Regions from separate parts of the Pseudomonas sp. TE3728 genome, predicted to be linked through region 2. Evidence: predicted binding sites of a transcription regulator. Region 2 holds the regulator's gene; each other region holds the start of a gene.
What was found. Region 2 encodes sigma-54, which starts transcription at its own class of promoters, with help from an activator protein. Its sites were predicted from a motif close to ANTGGCATNNANNTTGCTNT; they were not measured.
Positions count from the first base shown of each region.

Region 1: a site for sigma-54 is predicted at 1,474-1,493, ahead of nirB (nitrite reductase large subunit NirB). Genes of this name have one in related genera too.
Region 3: a site for sigma-54 is predicted at 2,090-2,109, ahead of ACZ89R_RS03440 (CmpA/NrtA family ABC transporter substrate-binding protein). Genes of this name have one in related genera too.

Region 1 covers NZ_JBWBQT010000001.1:788,807-792,049, forward strand. Annotated here, with positions in the region: gene nirB (nitrite reductase large subunit NirB) at 1-1,264, opposite strand, end outside; gene ACZ89R_RS03085 (DUF6124 family protein) at 2,136-2,495, shown strand; gene ACZ89R_RS03090 (SCO family protein) at 2,774-3,243, shown strand, end outside.
Region 2 covers NZ_JBWBQT010000001.1:5,190,503-5,193,745, forward strand. Annotated here, with positions in the region: gene rapZ (RNase adapter RapZ) at 1-403, opposite strand, end outside; gene ptsN (PTS IIA-like nitrogen regulatory protein PtsN) at 406-870, opposite strand; gene hpf (ribosome hibernation-promoting factor, HPF/YfiA family) at 883-1,191, opposite strand; gene ACZ89R_RS22675 (RNA polymerase factor sigma-54) at 1,271-2,764, opposite strand; gene lptB (LPS export ABC transporter ATP-binding protein) at 2,950-3,243, opposite strand, start outside.
Region 3 covers NZ_JBWBQT010000001.1:875,256-878,498, reverse strand. Annotated here, with positions in the region: gene ntrB (nitrate ABC transporter permease) at 1-652, opposite strand, end outside; gene ACZ89R_RS03440 (CmpA/NrtA family ABC transporter substrate-binding protein) at 668-1,954, opposite strand; gene ACZ89R_RS03435 (hypothetical protein) at 2,312-2,959, opposite strand; gene ACZ89R_RS03430 (methyl-accepting chemotaxis protein) at 2,956-3,243, opposite strand, start outside.

The DNA of each region.
Region 1 (3,243 bases), 4.4 Mb from region 2:
CGCCCGGGCCCAGGGTTGGCGCGCCGGTGGACGATGGCAGAATCAGGCTGGCCGGTTCCGACGGCAAGGCAATGCCGTTCTGCATGTATTGCAGCAGGGTGTCGTAATAGCTGTTGTCGCCGACCAGCACCGCGCCGAGCACGCGCTTGCTGTCAGCATCCACCACCAGGCGACGGTAGCTGGCTGTCGCTTCATCGATGAACTGGTAGCTGCGCGCACCCGGCGTCTGTGCATGGGCATCGCCGATGGAGCCGACATCCACGCCAAGCAGTTTGAGCTTGGTCGACATGTCGGCGCCCTGGAATGGCTCCGCCACTTGATTGCACAGCAGCGTCGCGACGCCACGGGCCATTTGATAACCGGGAGCGACCAGACCGAAGAGGCTGCCATTCCAGGCCGCACACTCGCCGATGGCGTAGATGTTCGGATCGCTGGTCAGGCATTGGTCATCAATCACCACGCCGCCACGGGGACCGATGTCCAGCGCACATTGGCGGGCCAGCGCGTCTTGCGCGCGGATGCCGGCGGAGAACACGATCAGGTCGGCTTCAAGAAATTCGTCATTGGCAAAATTCATCCGGTAGCGGTACTGCTCGCCGGCACTGATCGACTGTGTGCCACGGGACAAGTGCACACCCACACCGAGCCGCTCGATCTGCGCCTTCAGCGCCAGGCCACCCTGCTCGTCCAGCTGCACCGGCATCAGACGCGGGGCAAATTCCACCACATGCGCTTCCAGGCCCAGGCTTTTCAGGGCGTTGGCGGCTTCCAGGCCAAGCAGGCCACCGCCGACTACTACGCCGCGCCGGGCATTGGCCGCCGCGGCACGAATCGCGTCGAGGTCTTCGAGGGTGCGATAGACCAGGCGCGAGTCGCCTTCTGCACCTTCAATAGGCGGTACGAAAGGATAAGAGCCGGTGGCCAGAACCAATTTGTCGTACGCGACGCAACCTTGTGCGGTAATCACCTGGCGTCGCGCTCGATCGATTTCCAGCACCGGCACGCCCAAATGCAGAGTGACGCCCGGCGTCTGGTACAGGGAGGCTTCGCCCAGGGCCAGCGACTCGGCATCGCGACCGCCGAAATACTCGGACAGATGCACCCGGTCGTAGGCGCGCATCGGCTCTTCGCTGAAGACATGCAGGCGATAGTGGTCAAGGGCGCCGCGCTCGATGAGCTGCTCGACACAATGATGTCCGACCATGCCATTGCCGATCACGATCAGTGTTTGCAGTTTGTTCAACGCGGCAACATTGGAATTCATAGTAAGCACCCAGCCAAAGCCAATCACGGTTAAAAAAGCAAAAAAAAACGCCTGAAACCTCTCGGTTTCAGGCGTCTTTGCCTGTTCTTCGCGGTGTTCGACCTGGCGCCTTCGCCGGATCCACCGATGTTGCCCACGACCTGCTCGGCCGCTCGATCATCGTTGACCGAGTGGGCTGCCCATCTGTTTTCGATGGACCTGAGGGGATCAATGCAGCCTTTGTGCCAGTCTGCCGCTTGATACTTCACTCGCGCTGAAAACCTCACGGCTTACAATCGGCGAATAGGCTTGGCGACCGTGGGATAGGCGTGTTCTGGCGGGGGAGGACGGTCTTTCAGAAGGGGTTGCGTGGATCGTTGGCAACAGCGGATGTGGCCACTGGCAGAGGAGAAAAACCCGGTGCTCCGCTCGCGGCGGGTGCACGTTTTTATGGCATCGCGCTTTATAAAAGTGCATGTAGCGGTTTTTTTCGAGGTTTTCACCGCGTGTAGGAAGTGCGCGCCAGATCATTCAACATCGATTAAAGGAGCCTGTTTAAGCGCCATCAAGGTTACTTCCTGAAAGCTACAAGATCTTGCGCCGTTGCCTACGCTTACGCCAGAATCCGCCGGCTTGTGCGCCTTGGGGTTGCTCGGTAACTTGATTCGCGTCACTGCCCATCAGTGATCGGGTTTAGTCGCCCGGGGTTACAAGCAAGGTGCACAAGCTCTTGTCAGTCAGGCGTTCCCATGCCTGCACTTGATGGTGGTTGTGCGCAGGGCGCCTTCGGGCGCGCCGGCTTTGCTAGCTTCCCCGGTCGACTAACCTGCGCACAGCTGCCTCCCTCTCGTTTAGTCGCAGGAGGGTGGCACCCAATCAGAGAAGCCAGCTTATGTTCAAAGTTACGCCTAACCCACCGGACATCGATTCGGTGTCTCCATACGAGCCCGATTCAAAGAAGCTCAATGAGGCCGCCGAGCGGGCTCTGAACTTCCACTTCCCGTCGAATGCCGACATCAAAGCCACCGCGCGTAAACCCAGCAAGCTGTTTGTCGTGGCCCCAGAGGCGACTACCGAAACCTTGGCGGTTTTTTTGGTCGAGACACTGGCCTCGGTCGATGTGATGGTCCATCAGTTGGTGGATCATCTGGAGGGTGAGTCGCGTCACGCCCTGCTGGGCATTTCAAACAGCATCATGGTGGCGGAGATCACGGCGAACCGGGTGCTGGATCACATTAATACGCCTGAGTAGGCATGGGCTGTTGTGGTGAGTGAGTTACTGACGCAGGGTTGTGCAGTGATCCTTTTTTGGGGCCGCTGCGCGCCCCAGCGGGAGCAAGCTCCCTCGCCACAGGTTTCTCGGTGTTTGTTCCCAGTAGCGTATCCCGAAGCCGCGACCTTTTGGCGCATGACCGGCGGGCCATCGATTGAGCGCCATAGCGCAACAGTTTGTTAACATCCGTGCGCTTTTTTTCGTCTGATTGATCAGCCACTGTAGATTCCCGGTCGCTACACAGGATGCTTTTTTCCATGAGTACGTTGTATACCCGTCGCACGGTCCTGCAAGGCATGAGCCTGTTGAGCCTTGGCCTGCTCGCCGGCTGCGATGACAGCAGCAAGCTGTCGTTCAAGTACGGCAAGGACCTCAGCGACAAGATCATGGGGCGTACCTTCAAACTCAAGGACGCCCAAGGCGAGTACCGGATGCTGGGCAGCTACCGTGGCCTGATGCCGATGGTTTTTTTCGGTTTCACCCAATGTCCGGCGGTCTGCCCGACGACGCTGGCCCGTGCGGCACAAGCGAAAAAACTGATGGGCCGCGATGGCGAACGCCTGCAAGTGATCTTCATCACCCTGGACCCCGAACGCGATACGCCGCAAATGCTCGACGCCTACGTCAAAGCCTTCGATCCAAGTTTCGAGGCGCTGTACGGTACGCTGGAAGAAACCGCCGCCACCGCCAAGGAGTTCGGTGTGTTCTTTGAAAAGATCCCGAGCGG
Region 2 (3,243 bases):
CCAGATCGGCAATAGGCCCCAGCAGATTGGTTTCATCCTGGATCGCCTCCGCCAGCGAACGATTGGCGCTGCTCAGCGGGTGACGACGGCGAGTTTCCGAAAAGCGTTTGAGCAAGGTTTCTTCGTCAGCGTCCAGATACAGCACATCGCACTGGATATGCCGGCTGCGGACCTCTTCCAGCAATTCGGGAAACCGTGACAGGTGGCTCGGCAGGTTGCGCGCATCGATGGACACGGCCACCAGCGGTTGTGCCAGTTCGGTGTGAATCAGCGCGCGTTCGGCCAGTTCCGGCAGCAAGCCGGCAGGCAGGTTGTCGATGCAGTAGTAGCCGTTGTCCTCGAGCACATCGAGGGCGGTACTTTTACCTGAGCCGGAGCGGCCACTGACGATGATCAGGCGCATGATTAGTGACCGTTCTGCTCGTCCAGGACAACCTGATACAAGGCTTCGTTGCTCGGGGCGCTACGCAATTTTTCACGCACTTCCTTGCGATCCAGCATGCTGGCAATCTGGCGTAGCAGTTCCAGGTGTGCGTCGGTGGCGGCTTCCGGGACCAGCAGCACAAACAGCAGGTCAACGGGGGCACCGTCGATGGCATCGAAATCGATAGGGGCTTCCAGGTGCAGCAGCGCACTGATTGGCGAGGTGCAGCCTTTGAGCCGGCAGTGGGGGATGGCGATGCCGTTGCCGAAACCGGTAGAACCGAGTTTCTCACGGGCAATCAGGGCCTCGAAGACGTCCTGCATTTCCAGATCCGGTACTTCGCGGTGGATAAGGTTGGCAATTTGCTCGAGGGCTTTCTTTTTACTGCCACCCGGCGCGTTCACTTGGGAACGGCCGGGGGTCAGGATGGTTTCTAGTCGGATCATGGATTGGGGGTGTTAACGACCGGTCGCGCCCTGAAGGAGGCTCTGGGTCTTTTCCTTATGCTTTTTAAGTTGGCGATCCAGCTTGTCGGTCAGCAGGTCGATGGCGGCATACATGTCCGTATGCTCGGCATTGGCGACCACTTCTCCGCCGGGAATATGCAGCGTGGCTTCGATCTTCTGCAGCAGTTTTTCGACGTTCATCGTGACTTGCACATTGGTGATCTTGTCGAAATGCCTCTCTAACCGGTCGAGTTTTTCGCCGATGTAGGTGCGCAGGGGTTCGGTCACTTCCAGTTGGTGTCCACTGATGTTGACTTGCATACAGCTTCTCCTTCGTTGCCAGTGCATAAAGCGGCAGGCAGAAATGCCTGCCACTGGAACGCTGTGGCGAGCCCGGCGGCTACATCAACCGCTTGCGTTCGCTGGAAGGCGCAATCCCCAGGGATTCGCGGTACTTGGCGACGGTGCGACGGGCTACCTGAATGCCTTGTGCCTCCAGTAAACCAGCGATCTTGCTGTCACTCAACGGCTTTTTCTGATTTTCCGCAGCAACCAGTTTTTTGATGATCGCGCGGATCGCCGTGGACGAGCATTCACCGCCTTCAGAGGTACTGACGTGGCTGGAAAAAAAGTATTTCAGTTCATAGATGCCCCGTGGGGTATGCATGAATTTTTGCGTGGTCACCCGTGAAATTGTCGATTCATGCATGCCGACTGCTTCGGCAATGTCATGCAGCACCAACGGCTTCATGGCTTCGTCACCGTATTCGAGAAAGCCGCGTTGATGCTCGACGATCTGGGTGGCGACTTTCATCAGGGTTTCATTGCGGCTTTGCAGGCTCTTGATGAACCAGCGAGCCTCCTGCAGCTGATTACGCATGAAGGTGTTGTCAGCGCTGGTATCGGCACGGCGCACGAAACCGGCATATTGGGCGTTGACCCGTAGGCGTGGCACCGATTCCTGGTTCAGCTCCACCAGCCAGCGCTCGTTGTCCTTGCGCACGATCACGTCGGGAACGACGTATTCGGCTTCGGTGGACTCGATTTGTGAACCCGGGCGTGGGTTGAGGCTCTGGACCAATTCGATGACCTGGCGCAGCTCATCTTCCTTGAGCTTCATGCGGCGCATCAGCTGGCTGTAGTCGCGGCTGCCGAGCAGGTCGATGTAATCGGTGACCAGACGCTTGGCTTCGGCCAGCCAAGGGGTCTTGGCGGACAACTGGCGCAGTTGCAGTAGCAGGCATTCACCGAGGTTGCGGGCGCCGATGCCAGCGGGTTCGAATTGCTGGATGCGGTGCAGGACGGCTTCGATTTCGTCCAGTTCGATGTCCAGTTCCGGGTCGAACGCTTCGAGGATTTCCTCGAGGGTTTCGTCCAGGTAGCCCTGATTGTTGATGCAGTCGATCAGGGTCACGGCGATCAGGCGATCGGTGTCGGACATAGGTGCCAGGTTCAGTTGCCAGAGCAAATGGCTTTGCAGGCTTTCACCGGCCGATGTGCGGGTGGTGAAGTCCCACTCGTCGTCATCGTTGCTCGGCAGGCTGCTGGCGCTGGTCTGGTAGACATCCTCCCAGGCTGTGTCGACGGGCAATTCGTTGGGGATGCGCTCGTTCCAGTCGCCTTCCTCAAGGTTGTCCACCGTCGGGGCGGTTTCCTGGTAGGAGGGTTCCTGAATGTCGGCGTTGGGTTTCTGTTCGGCGCTATCGGCCAAGGGGTCGGCGTTATCGAAGTCGTCGCCTTCTTCCTGGCGTTCGAGCATCGGATTGGACTCCAGAGCCTCCTGGATTTCCTGTTGCAGGTCCAGGGTCGACAATTGGAGCAGGCGGATGGCCTGTTGCAGCTGCGGTGTCATCGTCAGCTGCTGGCCCATTCTCAAGACTAGCGATGGTTTCATGGCAGGGGCTTAACACCTTATTCGCCGGCGCACATGCGCCATCCACTACAGGGCGCCGAAGCGCCAAACATAAGCAAATTATATGCCCGAAACTGAAGTGTTTGCCTAGAGCGCTGTAACAATAAAAAGTTATTGATTTTTTATTGAAGCGAGCGCTCCCTCGGCGACCTGGGCACCTCAGGTGCTTACAGGCGGAACTCGTGGCCCAGATACACTTCCTTGACCAGTTCATTGGCGAGGATGGTGGCGGAGTCACCTTCAGCAATCAGTTGGCCGTCGTTGACGATGTAGGCGGTTTCGCAGATATCCAGGGTCTCACGAACGTTGTGGTCCGTGATCAGCACGCCAATGCCTTTAGCCTTGAGGTGATGGATGATCTGCTTGATGTCGCCCACCGAAATCGGGTCCACGCCGGCGAAGGGTTCGTCGAGGAGGATGAATTTCGGGTTGGTAGCCAGTGCCCGGGCGATTTCCACACG
Region 3 (3,243 bases), 4.3 Mb from region 2:
ACAGGCGAATACCGGTCATCAGATGCGGCAGCACCGAAGGAAACAGGATGTGGGTGAACACCTTCCACTCGCTGAGCTTGAGCACTCGCGCGACGTTCAAGTAGTCCTGCGGCACGCTGGCGACCCCTGCGGCGGTGTTGAGAATGATCGGCCAGATCGAGCTGATGAAAATCACCCAGATCGATGCCGGGCCGGCGGCCTTGAACACCAGCAGGCCGATCGGCAACCACGCCAGCGGCGAGACCGGACGTAGCAGGCTGATGATCGGCGCGAACATGCCGCCGAGGAAGGCGAAGCGGCCGATGGCGAAGCCCAGCGGAATACCGAGCAGGGCGGCGAGGCCGAAGCCGATGCCGACCCGGCCAAGGGAGGCCAGTACGTTCCAGCCAATGCCCATGTCGTTTGGACCGTTGTCGTAGAAGGGGGCGCTGAACAGCTCCAGGGCTGAATACCAAGTAGCGAGCGGGCCGGGCAGGCCCTCACTGCGTGCGGCTATAAACGCCCAGACGGCGAGAAACAGGGCGATACCCAATGCTGGGGCAATGCCATCCCTGGCGCGTTGACGCAACCCGCTCAGGAGGGGAGAGCGACGCTCTGGCTGGGTACTCGCCGTAGTGGTGGGCGGCGCTGGCAACTTGAGGGGGGCGTTCATGGCGGGTTACTCCGGTCAGGCTTTGATGGTGAAGGAGTTGGCATAGGCGGCCGGATTGGAGCCGTCCCAGACCTTGCCGTCGATCAGGGTGCTACTGCGCAGCGGACTGCCCGGTACAGTCAGGCCAAGTTGGCTGGCAGCTTCGCCGTAGAGTTTTGTCTGGTTGATAGACTTGGCCACACCGGCGTAGTCCACATCTTCCTTGAGCAGGCCCCAGCGACGGAACTGGGTGAGGAACCACATACCGTCCGACAGGTAGGGATAGTTGACGCTGCCATCCTTGCAGAAGGACATCGCATGCTCGTCCGTCCATTGGTTGCCTGACCCGTCGTCGTAGTGGCCGAGGAAGCGTTGTTCGATCACTTCGACGGGCGCATTCACGTAGGCCTTGCCGGCAATCAGTTGGGCGGTGCTTTTTTTGTTCTCTACGCTGGCCTCGATGAACCGGCTGGCGTCGAGCACCGCCATGGTCAGCGCCCGGGCGGTGTTGGGGTACTGCTCGACGAAGGCACGGGTGGTGCCAAGGATTTTCTCCGGGTGATCGGGCCAGAGTTTCTGGGTGGTAACGGCGGTGAAGCCGATGTTGTCGGCAATCGCCCGGGCTCCCCAGGGCTCGCCGACACAGAAGCCGTCCATGTTGCCCACGCGCATGTTGGCTACCATCTGTGGCGGTGGCACCACGATGGTCTTCACATCGGTCAGCGGGTTAATGCCGAGGCTGGCAAGCCAGTAATTGAGCCACATGGCATGGGTGCCGGTGGGGAACGTCTGGGCGAAGGTCAGTGGCGTGCCGCCTTGCTTGACCTTGGCTGCCAGTTGCTCGCCATTGGTCACGCCCGCTTGTTGCAGCTGTTTGGAGAGGGTGATCGCCTGGCCGTTCTGGTTCAGTCCCATGAGCATGGCCATATCTCTCTGCGGCCCGCCGATGCCCAGTTGCACGCCATAGATCAGGCCGTAGAGCACATGGGCAGCATCCAGTTCGCCGTTGAGCAGTTTGTCGCGCACACCGGCCCAGGACGCCTCTTTGCTCGGCGTGATAGTAAGGCCGTATTTTTCGCCGAAACCCTGGGTTGCCGCCACCACGACTGATGCGCAGTCGGTGAGGGGAATGAAACCGACCTTCAGTGCAGCTTTCTCCGGCGCGTCGCTGCCGGCAGCCCAGACTGCGCTGCGCAGAAAGCCCGGCACGACAACATCGAGGGCGGCGATCCCGGCGACAGTGCCTGCCGTCACCAGGGATTGCTTCAGGAAGGTGCGCCGGCCGGGGTGTACCGGATGTTGCGAGTCACGCTCATCAGTCATAACCACATCCTTTTTTTAGGGGCAAAAAAAAACGGCGTGCGCCAGGCACCCTCGATAGAGGGACCTGACGGACGCCGTTGTCCGGAAAGTGCAGCACGCCGCCATTGGCGTGCCGCATGAGTCTGTTAGTCAGTAGTAGCAAAGGGCTTGCCAAGTTTATGTCCGAGTTTTTTTATGCGAAAAAAATCAATTGGTACAAAGGCTTGAAGTGGTTTTGTGATGTTTTCTAAAAAGATATCGAAGGGGGTGTAGAGCCGGGGGAGAGCGAAGCACTGATCGCTTTTTGGGCAGCTTGGGTGCGAGGTGAACTAAAACAGCTCTCCTGCGCACCGTTGCGAAGTCGAATGGAGGTAAGCCTCAGCCCAGATCCCGGCGGATGGCGTCGAGGCGCTCGTCGAGCAATGGGGTGAGCAGGGCGTAGCACTGCGCCGGGGAGATGGACACTGTCGTTGTACCGATCAGGCAGCGTTGCAGTCGTTCGAGAGCGTTGTGCAGCGAGCGGGGGGCATGCCTGAGCAAGCGCTCGTGCAGGTACTGCAATTGAACAAGCATTTGCAGTGGGCAATTCTGATGGGCGGCGGCGCGCACCGACAGGCCGCGCAGCCGCCCCAGGTCTTCCAGCTCCCAACAGCGCTCGGCGATGCTCGGGGGCTGCAGATTAAGCGCGCAGCGCCGCAGTTCGAGGTTCTGGATGGCGCCGAGCAAGTCTTGCAGCAACCGGCAATGGCCCTCGAAATCCTCAGGTTCGCGGCGTAATGCGTTCCAGGCCTGGCACTGTGCGCTATACGGCCATTCTTTCCAGCGTTGGTCGAGCGAATGACCCAGTGCCTGGCAACGTTGCTGTGCCTCGCGGGTGGTCTGTCCGCCGAGACCGCGATGCTGCTGCAGGCCTTGCAACAGGTGGAGACCCAGCAAAAGCATCTGTCTGAGTCCCGCGTCGTTTTGTGGCAGACGGGTTCGTCGGGATTGCCCACCATCGAGTGCGGCGGCGAATTGTAGGTTCATGGGCGGTTTCCGACGGTGAGCTGGTTGAGATAATGGGTCAGGTCGTGCAGCGCATGGGTCCGCGTACTCTGCTCTTGCACCGCGGCATTGACCTGTTGCAACTGTTCGCTGAGGTCATGATTGGCTTGCTGGTGCTCGCTAAGCGCCTGCTGCATGGCGCCGAGGTGTTGCAGATTGATCTGGCTATGTTGAGCCAGGTCGTCGAGGTTGGCGGCGAGTTGCTCGCTCTGTTGGCTACCGGCTGTCAGCAGGCCGCGGTGTTCCTTGACCTCACCATCTACTTG